DNA from 2 places in the Bradyrhizobium sp. CCBAU 11361 genome. Region 2 is predicted to be linked to the other one. Evidence: riboswitches for the same ligand, from Rfam matches in the RefSeq annotation. Region 2 holds a riboswitch; the other holds the start of a gene.
The links. A riboswitch is a leader RNA that binds a small molecule or an ion and turns the genes downstream of it on or off. The one in region 2 is predicted to bind S-adenosylmethionine.
Positions count from the first base shown of each region.

Region 1 (4,416 bases), on a different contig from region 2:
GATGTGCTCGGGGCCGAACATCCAGCCGATGCGCAGCGCGGCGAGGCCATGGATCTTGGAGAAGGTGTGCGTCACCACGGTATTCTCGGTGGTGGCGACCAGCTCGATGCCCATCTCGTAATCGTTGCGCGAGACGTAGTCGCAATAGGCGGCGTCCAGCACCAGCAGCACGTGCGAGGGCAGGCCGGCGCGCAGGCGCTTGACCTCGTCGAACGGAATATAGGTGCCGGTCGGGTTGTTCGGATTGGCAAGCCACACCAGCTTCGTCTTCGGCGTCACAGCCTTGAGGATGGCGTCGACGTTGCAGGTGAAGTTGGTCTCCTGTGCGATCACGTTCCTGGCGCCGACCGCCATGGTCGCGATCGGGTAGACCAGGAAGCCGTGCGTGGTCGAGATCGCCTCGTCGCCCTGGCCGAGATAGGTGTGGGCGAGCAGGTTGAGGATCTCGTCCGAGCCGGCGCCGCAGATGATGCGGTTGGGGTCGAGGCCGAAGCTGCGGCCGATGGCTTCGCGCAGCACCCGCGAGGTGCCTTCCGGATAGTCTTCCAGATGATCCGCCACGTTCTTGAAGGCCGCGATCGCCTTGGGCGAGGGACCGAACGGCGTCTCGTTGGCCGAGAGCTTGAACACCTTGCGGCCCGGCTCCGGCACCGGGCTCTTGCCGGGCGTGTAAGGCGCAATATCGAGAATGCCGGGGTTCGGCACGGGGCGGGACATCTTCAACTCCGGAATGGCAGGCGGCTCGTGACTTACGATTTCGGCCCGGTCGGGGGCACCGTATAGCGCGTTGCGTGGCTGCCGACGAGGGCCGTGGAGCGCACCGAGGCCCCCGCCTCGATCAGGGCAGCCTTGATCTTGTCGATGCTGCTCGCGCTCGTGACCGAGACCAGCAGCGCCGCGCCGTCGAAGGCGGTATCGGGCACCGCCACGATGTCGGCGAGCGGCGACAGCGCCCGCGCGATCTCGGCATTCCACCCGGAGACACGCACGCTGAAGGTCTCCACCTCCGTCACCAGGGCGCTGTCGGCGACGCGCGAGATCGCGAACACGGGCAGCGCGGCCGGATGGTCGGCGCGTTCGACGAAAGGCATCCGCGCGATGATCTTCGGTGCGCCTTCGGCTTCCAGCTCCAGCCACCACGGGGTGCGGCTGGAAGTCGCCGAGACCAGCGCCAGATCGCCCTTGGATTTCGCCACCGCCTCGACCGCCGCCTGCGCGCTGAAATGCGCGACGTAAGGCACGGTGAAGCCGAAATGGAATCGCACGGAATCGCGCATCGCGGGCTCGCTCACCGAGATGTCGGCATGCACCGCGAACGGTGCCTGCACGTAAGTGAACGTCGCGATGATGACGCGCCAGATGCTCTCGACCGTGTCGAGCGGCAGGATGCCGCGATGGCGCTCCACGATCCGCCGCATCATGTCGGCCTCGCGCGCCGGCCGGAACGCCGAGCCGACCTCCTGGGTCTGCTTCACCTGGATCAGGCGGTCGATGATGTCGCCGCGCTGCATCAGGAGGCGATGCATGCCCTCGTCGATCGCGTCGATCTCCTTGCGCAATTCCTGCAACGATGGTGGCGCGGGCGGACGTTGGGACATATCTGGCAAGTGCTGTTGAGAGGCGTTCCAATGCGGGTCCATCAGGTCGGATCCGCTGCGGTCGATGTCTTGATTAGGCAGTCGGAGCGGCGAAAGCAAAGAGAAATGCAAAGGGAAATTGGGCCTTTTCGGCTGACGCGACGGGGACGAATTTGGTCAATCCGGACCGTATCTTGACGAAAACCGTCCAAGCCGCTAGGTTTTGCCTGTTCCGTGGTCATTTGAGCCGGCCGGCTTGCAGCCACGTTAAAAAACTCGCTAAACAGGCCGGGGACGCTTTCGATCCCGGCCGAACCTATCGTTCAGGCCGGGTTTTTTATGGCCTGATGTCAGTCGCGATCTGAAGTCCGATCGCAAACGAGGTCGATGGTCAGAGATGGTTGGCGTCACGTCGATTCCCAGTCCCGCGATCAGTGCCGATGAACGGTCGCATGAGGTGGATCATCCGAGTTCGCTCGTCGCGCATTTCGGCGCCGATCAGCCGTTGTCGCTCGACTGCGGGGTCGATCTTTCGCCGTTCCAGATCGCCTACCAGACCTATGGCGAGCTCAACGCGGACCGCTCCAACGCGATCCTGATCTGCCATGCGCTGACCGGCGACCAGCATGTCGCCAATGTGCACCCCGTCACCGGCAAGCCCGGTTGGTGGGAAACATTGGTCGGTGCGGGCCGTCCGCTCGATCCGAGCCAATACTTCATCATCTGCGCCAATGTGATCGGTGGCTGCATGGGCTCGACCGGGCCGGCCTCGATCAATCCCGCGACCGGAAAGGTGTGGGGCCTGGATTTCCCGGTCATCACCATCCCCGACATGGTTCGCGCGCAGGCGATGCTGATCGACCGGCTGGGCATCGACACGCTGTTCGCGGTGGTCGGCGGCTCGATGGGCGGCATGCAAGTGCTGCAATGGACGGCGGCCTACCCCAAGCGCGTGTATTCCGCGCTGGCGATTGCCTGCTCGACGCGGCACTCGGCGCAGAACATCGCTTTCCACGAGCTCGGCCGCCAGGCCGTGATGGCCGATCCCGACTGGCACAATGGCGGCTATGCCGATCACGGCATCCATCCGCATCGTGGCCTCGCGGTGGCGCGGATGGCTGCGCACATCACCTATCTCTCCGACGCCGCGCTGCATCGCAAGTTCGGCCGGCGCATGCAGGATCGCGAGCTGCCGACCTTCTCGTTCGACGCCGACTTCCAGGTCGAGTCCTATCTGCGCTACCAGGGCTCGTCCTTCGTCGAGCGCTTCGATGCCAACTCCTATCTCTATCTGACGCGCGCGATGGACTATTTCGACATCGCCGGCGACCATGGCGGCGTGCTGGCGAAGGCGTTCACCGGAATCAAGACACGCTTCTGCGTGGTCTCCTTCACCAGCGACTGGCTGTTTCCGACCTCGGAATCGCGCGCGCTGGTGCATGCGCTGAATGCGTCGAGCGCGCGGGTGTCGTTTGCCGAGATCGAGACCGATCGCGGCCATGACGCCTTCCTGCTCGACGTGCCCGAATTCTTCGACATCGCCCGCGCCTTCCTGGAATCGGCAGGCAAGGCGCGCGGACTCAACGGCAAGAATAGCTAACAAGGGTAGTTAGGATGTCAGCGCAGGAAGTGCTGCCGTTGGGCGGCCTTGACTCGGAACGATCAGGTCATTTTCGCGCCGACCATCTGCTCGTCGCCGAAATGGTCAAGCCGGGCTCGAAGGTGCTCGATGTCGGCTGCGGCGACGGCGACCTGCTCCAGCTTCTGGAGACCCGCGGCATCGACGGCCGCGGCATCGAATTGTCGCGCGAGGGCGTCAACCGCTGCGTCGCCAAGGGCCTCGCGGTGGTGCAGGGCGACGCCGACACCGACCTCGTCAACTATCCCGATGATGCCTTCGACTACGTGATCCTGTCGCAGACGCTCCAGGCGACGCGGCAGCCGCGCGTTGTGCTGGAGAATCTGCTGCGCATCGGTCGCCGCGCCATCGTGTCGTTCCCGAACTTCGGCTTCTGGAAGATGCGGCTCCAGCTCCTGATCGGCGGTCACATGCCGCGCACCGAGAACCTGCCGGCGACCTGGTACGACACCGCCAACATCCACTTCTGCACCATCAAGGATTTCGTGGAGCTCTGCGACGAGATCAACGTCAAGATGGAACGCTCCGTGGCACTCGATCTCTATGGCCGCCCGGTGCCGCTGAACCTGCCCTGGTGGGTGTGGAACATGTTCGGCGAGCAGGGGGTGTTTCTGCTGACGCGCGGGCAGGGCAAGTAGTTACTCGTCATTGCGAGGAGCCCTTGCGACGAAGCAATCTAGGCTATTTCCGCGGCGGTAGCCTGGATTGCTTCGCTGCGCTCGCAATGACGGAGTACTTGGTGACGCCTTCGTCTTAATGCGCCGCCACCGACCTCGGATCGCGCACTGGCCATCGTCCCGCTTCCACCAGCGTGACGAACCGCTCCACGGTCTCGTTGAACAGCGCGGGCTCCTCGAGATTGAGCACGTGCCCCGACTTCGGAAACATCGCAAGGCCTGCGGCCGGCAGATGCTTCTTCAAGAACAGGCTCGGCCCGACGCAGGGATCGTCCTCGTCGCCGCAGATGATCAGCGCCGGCGTTGCGACGCCCCTGATCGCGTCCGTCATGGTGTAGATCGAGGGACGGCCGCCCTGGAAGCCGCGCATCGTGCGCGCCGATCCCTTGGCATCGTGCCGCGCCAGCGCGGCGTAGAAATCGGCGTGGCCGCGCGGGTCCTTGACCAGGAACGGAATCCGGCTCGGCGCCTCGCGCGTGACTTTTGCCACCTCCGCGGAGCCGAGCGTCTCGAACTGCTCGGC
Region 1 is NZ_LBJZ01000199.1:106,348-110,763, forward strand. It holds gene XI08_RS42040 (pyridoxal phosphate-dependent aminotransferase) at 1-717, opposite strand, end outside; gene XI08_RS42045 (chorismate mutase) at 750-1,598, opposite strand; SAM riboswitch at 1,802-1,881, shown strand; gene metX (homoserine O-acetyltransferase MetX) at 1,975-3,177, shown strand; gene metW (methionine biosynthesis protein MetW) at 3,192-3,854, shown strand; gene XI08_RS42060 (alpha/beta fold hydrolase) at 3,970-4,416, opposite strand, start outside.
Region 1: it holds a riboswitch for S-adenosylmethionine, as region 2 does, so the genes downstream of both, metX (homoserine O-acetyltransferase MetX) here and XI08_RS44555 (O-succinylhomoserine sulfhydrylase) in region 2, are expected to answer to the same signal.

Region 2 (4,416 bases):
AGCTGCTCGGCAAGGTCGCCGAGCTCCGTCACGTCGGCATCTTCCCGCGCTTCGAGGTGATGCGCGACTGGCACGAGAACCAATCGATCCCGGTCGAGAGCTTCGTCATCGCCGACGGCCTGCACATGAACGATTGGGGCTATGCCTGCTTCGCCCAGCTCCTCGGCGACGACATCATCCGCTCCGTCGGCCAGATCAAGCTCGGGGTCAACGTGCCCGGGGATGTGCGGGCGTACCGGCCGATGTAGGCTCGGTGTCGTAGGGTGGGTTAGGCGAAGCCGTAACCCACCATGCATCAACGATTGTGGAACGAAGTTGGTGGGTTACGCCGAGCAGATGTGCTTCGCGCATCTGCAGGGCTAACCCACCCTACGAGTGCGAGTGCTTGGCTCGCCTCACGCCTTCTCCAGCGCCGCCGTCAGATCCTCGATCAGATCGTCAGCATGCTCGAGCCCCGCGGAGAAGCGGATGAAGCCCTCGCTGATGCCGAGCGCGGCGCGGTCTTCCGGCTTCAGGCGCTGATGCGTCGTGGTTGCCGGATGCGTGACGAGGCTCTTGGCGTCGCCGAGATTGTTCGAGATCTTCGCGAGCTTGAGCTCGTTGAGCACGCGGAACGCGGCCGCCTTGCCGCCCTTGACCTCGAAGCCGACCAGCGTCGAGCCGCCGCGCATCTGCTTTTTCACCAGCGCTGCCTGCGGATGATCGGCGCGGCCGGGATAGATCAGCCGCGAGATTTTGGGATGGCTCGCCAGCACCTCGGCGACGCGGGTCGCGGTGTCGGTCTGCGCGCGCACGCGCACGGCCAGCGTCTCCAGGCCCTTGAGCAGAACCCAGGCGTTGAACGGCGAGATCGACGGCCCGGTCTGGCGCATGAAATTGTGGAGGTGCTCGGCGATGAAGGCTTCCGAGGACAGGATGATGCCGCCGAGGCAGCGGCCCTGGCCGTCGATGTGCTTGGTCGCGGAATAGACCACGACGTCGGCCCCCAACGCGAGCGGGCTCTGCCAGATCGGGGTTGCGAACACGTTGTCGACGACGAGCCGCGCGCCGCCCTTGTGCGCGATCTCGGCGATCCCGGGGATGTCGAGCACATCGAGCGTCGGATTGGTCGGGCTCTCCAGGAAGAACGTCTTGGTGTTCGGTCGCAAGGCCCGCTGCCACTGGTCGAGATCGAGGCCGTCGACCAGCGTGGTCTCGATGCCGTAGCGCGGCAACAGGTCCTGGATGACGTAGAGGCACGAGCCGAACAGCGCGCGGGAGGCGACCACGTGGTCGCCGGCCTTCAGCGGCGCCAGGATCGCGGTCGTCACCGCGGCCATGCCGGTCGCGGCCGAACGCGCCGCCTCGGCGCCCTCGAGCTCGATCATGCGGCGCTCGAACATCGCGATGGTGGGGTTGGAGTAGCGCGAATAGATGAAGCCGGGATCCTCGCCCTTGAACCGCGCCTCGCACTCCTCGGCGCTGTTGTAGACGTAGCCTTGCGTCAGGAACAGCGCCTCCGACGTCTCGCCAAATTGCGAGCGCAGGGTGCCGGAATGGACCAGACGGGTTTCGGGACGGTAAGCAGCAGGCGACTTCGACATAGGTACCTCCGACATGACCGTCTCGTCGAAAACGGTCACAAAAAAACCGGCCTGGATATATCCACGGGCCGGGATCACAGAGGTCCCCGGCCTGTTTAGCGACTTATTTAACGTGGCTGCAAGCCGGCCGGCTCAAATCACCACGGGATAAGTGATGCTCATATTCCGCAATGGCCTTTCCGTCAAGGCGTCCATCGGATAGCCGTAAAAGGCTAGTATTTCCCACATGTCCGGATGCGTTTGACCCCTGACGAGGACCCCCGGTTGAGTTTCACGATTGCCGCCGACGCCAATGGTATCCTGCCCGACCGCATGATCGCGGCGATGGCGGAGGGCGGCCTCATCCTGCCCGCCTACGACTTCGTCGAAAGCCAGATCCAGCCGGCGAGCCTCGATTTGCGTCTCGGCGACATCGCCTATCGCGTCCGCGCCAGCTTCCTGCCCGGTCCCGGCGCCACGGTGGCCGAGCGCATCGACGAGTTGAAGCTGCACGAGTTCAGCCTTGCCGACGGCGCGGTGCTGGAAACCAACTGCGTCTACATCGTGCCGCTGCTGGAAAGCCTCGCGCTGCCGCCGGAGATCGTCGCGGCCGCGAACCCGAAGAGCTCGACGGGCCGGCTCGACGTCTTCACCCGCGTGATCGCCGACGGCACCCGCCGCTTCGACATGATCGGCGCCGGATATCACGGTCCGCTCTATGCCGAGATCAGCCCGAAGACGTTTCCGGTGCTGGTGCGCGAGGGCTCGCGCCTGTCGCAGGTGCGCTTCAGAACCGGCGACGCCATCCTCAATGCCGATGAGCTCGATGCGCTGCATGCGTCCGAGCGCCTCGTCGACATCGACGATGCCGATCTGTCCGGCGGCGTCGCCGTCTCCGTCGATCTCTCCGGCGAGAAGGCCAGCGGCTTCGTCGGCTATCGCGCCAAGCGCCACACCGGCGTCGTCGATGTCGATCGCCGCTCCGGCTATTCCGTCGAGGACTTCTGGGAGCCGATCTCGGCCCGTCCCGACGGCAGCCTGATCCTCGATCCCGGCGAGTTCTACATCCTCGCCTCGAAAGAGGCCGTGCAGGTGCCGCCCGACTTTGCCGCTGAGATGGTGCCGTTCGATCCGCTGGTCGGCGAATTCCGCGTGCACTATGCCGGCTTTTTCGATCCCGGCTTCGGCTATGCCGGCGCCGGCGGGCTGGGATCGCGCGCCGTGCTGGAGGTGCGCTCGCGCGAAGTGCCGTTCATCCTCGAGCACGGCCAGATCGTCGGCCGCCTCGTCTACGAGAAGATGCTGGCTCGCCCCGACGCGATGTACGGCCAGCGCATCGGCTCGAACTACCAGGCGCAGGGATTGAAGCTGAGCAAGCATTTTCGGGTGTAGCGATATTCCGTAGCCCGGATGAGCGAAGCGACATCCGGGAACAGTGCTCCCGCATATCGCTTCGCTCATGCGGGCTACGATCCGAGCAAATTTGCACCTGCTGTCATTCCCCGCCAACGGGTCTCGCCTTCGGCGAGCCCGATGACAGGCTCCGGCGGGGAATCCAGTACGCCGCGGCCCATCGATTCAATCACAACCGCCTCTGGAATACTGGATCGCCCGGTCTTCGCCGGGCGATGACAGCGATGACAGCGAATGTGTGGCGTGTTGCGCCGCCCCAGCCGCGATGACACACTCCCGCAAAACAACAAGCCGGGAGCGAACATGACCGCCGCAGCCGACTCCGCGCAGGACGCCCAATGGAAACGCTGGCGCGCGGTCGCCGATCTCTATCACGCCTATTTCACCGGCCTCATCCTGACCGTGGTCACGCGGCGCGGTACGGCGGATGCAGCGGAGTTCGTCTTCCGCGTGTTCCGTCGCCAGCAGCAGGAGCGTTTCCTGCCGGGGCTTGAGAAGCTCGGCCTCAGCCATCTGCCGCCGGCGGTCGCGGCTGCTCAATATCACTATCTCTCCAACTGGATCGGCGGCGTACATGTCGAATACATGTATGAGAGCGACGTTAAGGCCTGGATCCGCTATCCGCCGCCGCGCTGGATCTGGAAGGGCACCGCGATCTGCGGCGTGCCGGGCGAGGTCTCTCGCGCGATGCTGCGCGGCTGGCACGCCAACAATGGTGTTGCGCTCGGGGATCTGCGCCTCGGCTTCGTCTGCACCAAGCAGAGCGTCGACGGCCAGGACGGGCTCGAAGGCTATTACCATCAATACGACCATCCGCTCGAGCTCGACCAGCGACTGGTGTTCGCGCGGCACCTCGAGGCGCCGCTGTTCAATGCTGCGACCGCGCCGGCGCTGCCGGTCGCGGGCTGGCCGAAGCCGCGGCTGGAAAAAGCCTATCGCAACTATGCGATGGAATATGTCCGCACCGCCGCGCCCGTGATGGTGCAGCTGTTCGGCCCGGAAGACGCCGGCTATCTGCTGCATCTCACCGGCAGGCTGATCGGGATGCAGTATTTCGACGAGGTCGCGGCGGCGCTCGCGATGAGCCGCGGCGGCGCGAGGGAATTCGCATCGTTCCTGAACGCGTTGTTCGCCGCGCAGGATGATGCCGCCGAGACGGCGCAGTCGGAAGGCACTTTCGAAATCCGTCAGCAGGGCTGGAAGCTGATGGACGACGTCGCTGATTATCACGTCGCCTGCGCCAAGGTGCTGGAGGGATTGTTCGAAGGGCTGGCTGCGGGGTGCGGGCGGCACATCGCCGTGCACATGCGGCCGGCAGCAGGCGGGCGACCGCCGCTGGTCTGGACGATCGGCTGACGAGAACGGCGCGGCCACTTCGCCTCTCCCCGCGTGCGGGGAGAGGCCGGATTGCATCGAAGATGCAATCCGGGTGAGGGGGGCT
Region 2 is NZ_LBJZ01000200.1:208,082-212,497, reverse strand. It holds gene XI08_RS44560 (SGNH/GDSL hydrolase family protein) at 1-248, shown strand, start outside; gene XI08_RS44555 (O-succinylhomoserine sulfhydrylase) at 396-1,583, opposite strand; SAM riboswitch at 1,658-1,737, opposite strand; gene XI08_RS44550 (2'-deoxycytidine 5'-triphosphate deaminase) at 1,818-2,954, shown strand; gene XI08_RS44545 (hypothetical protein) at 3,279-4,331, shown strand.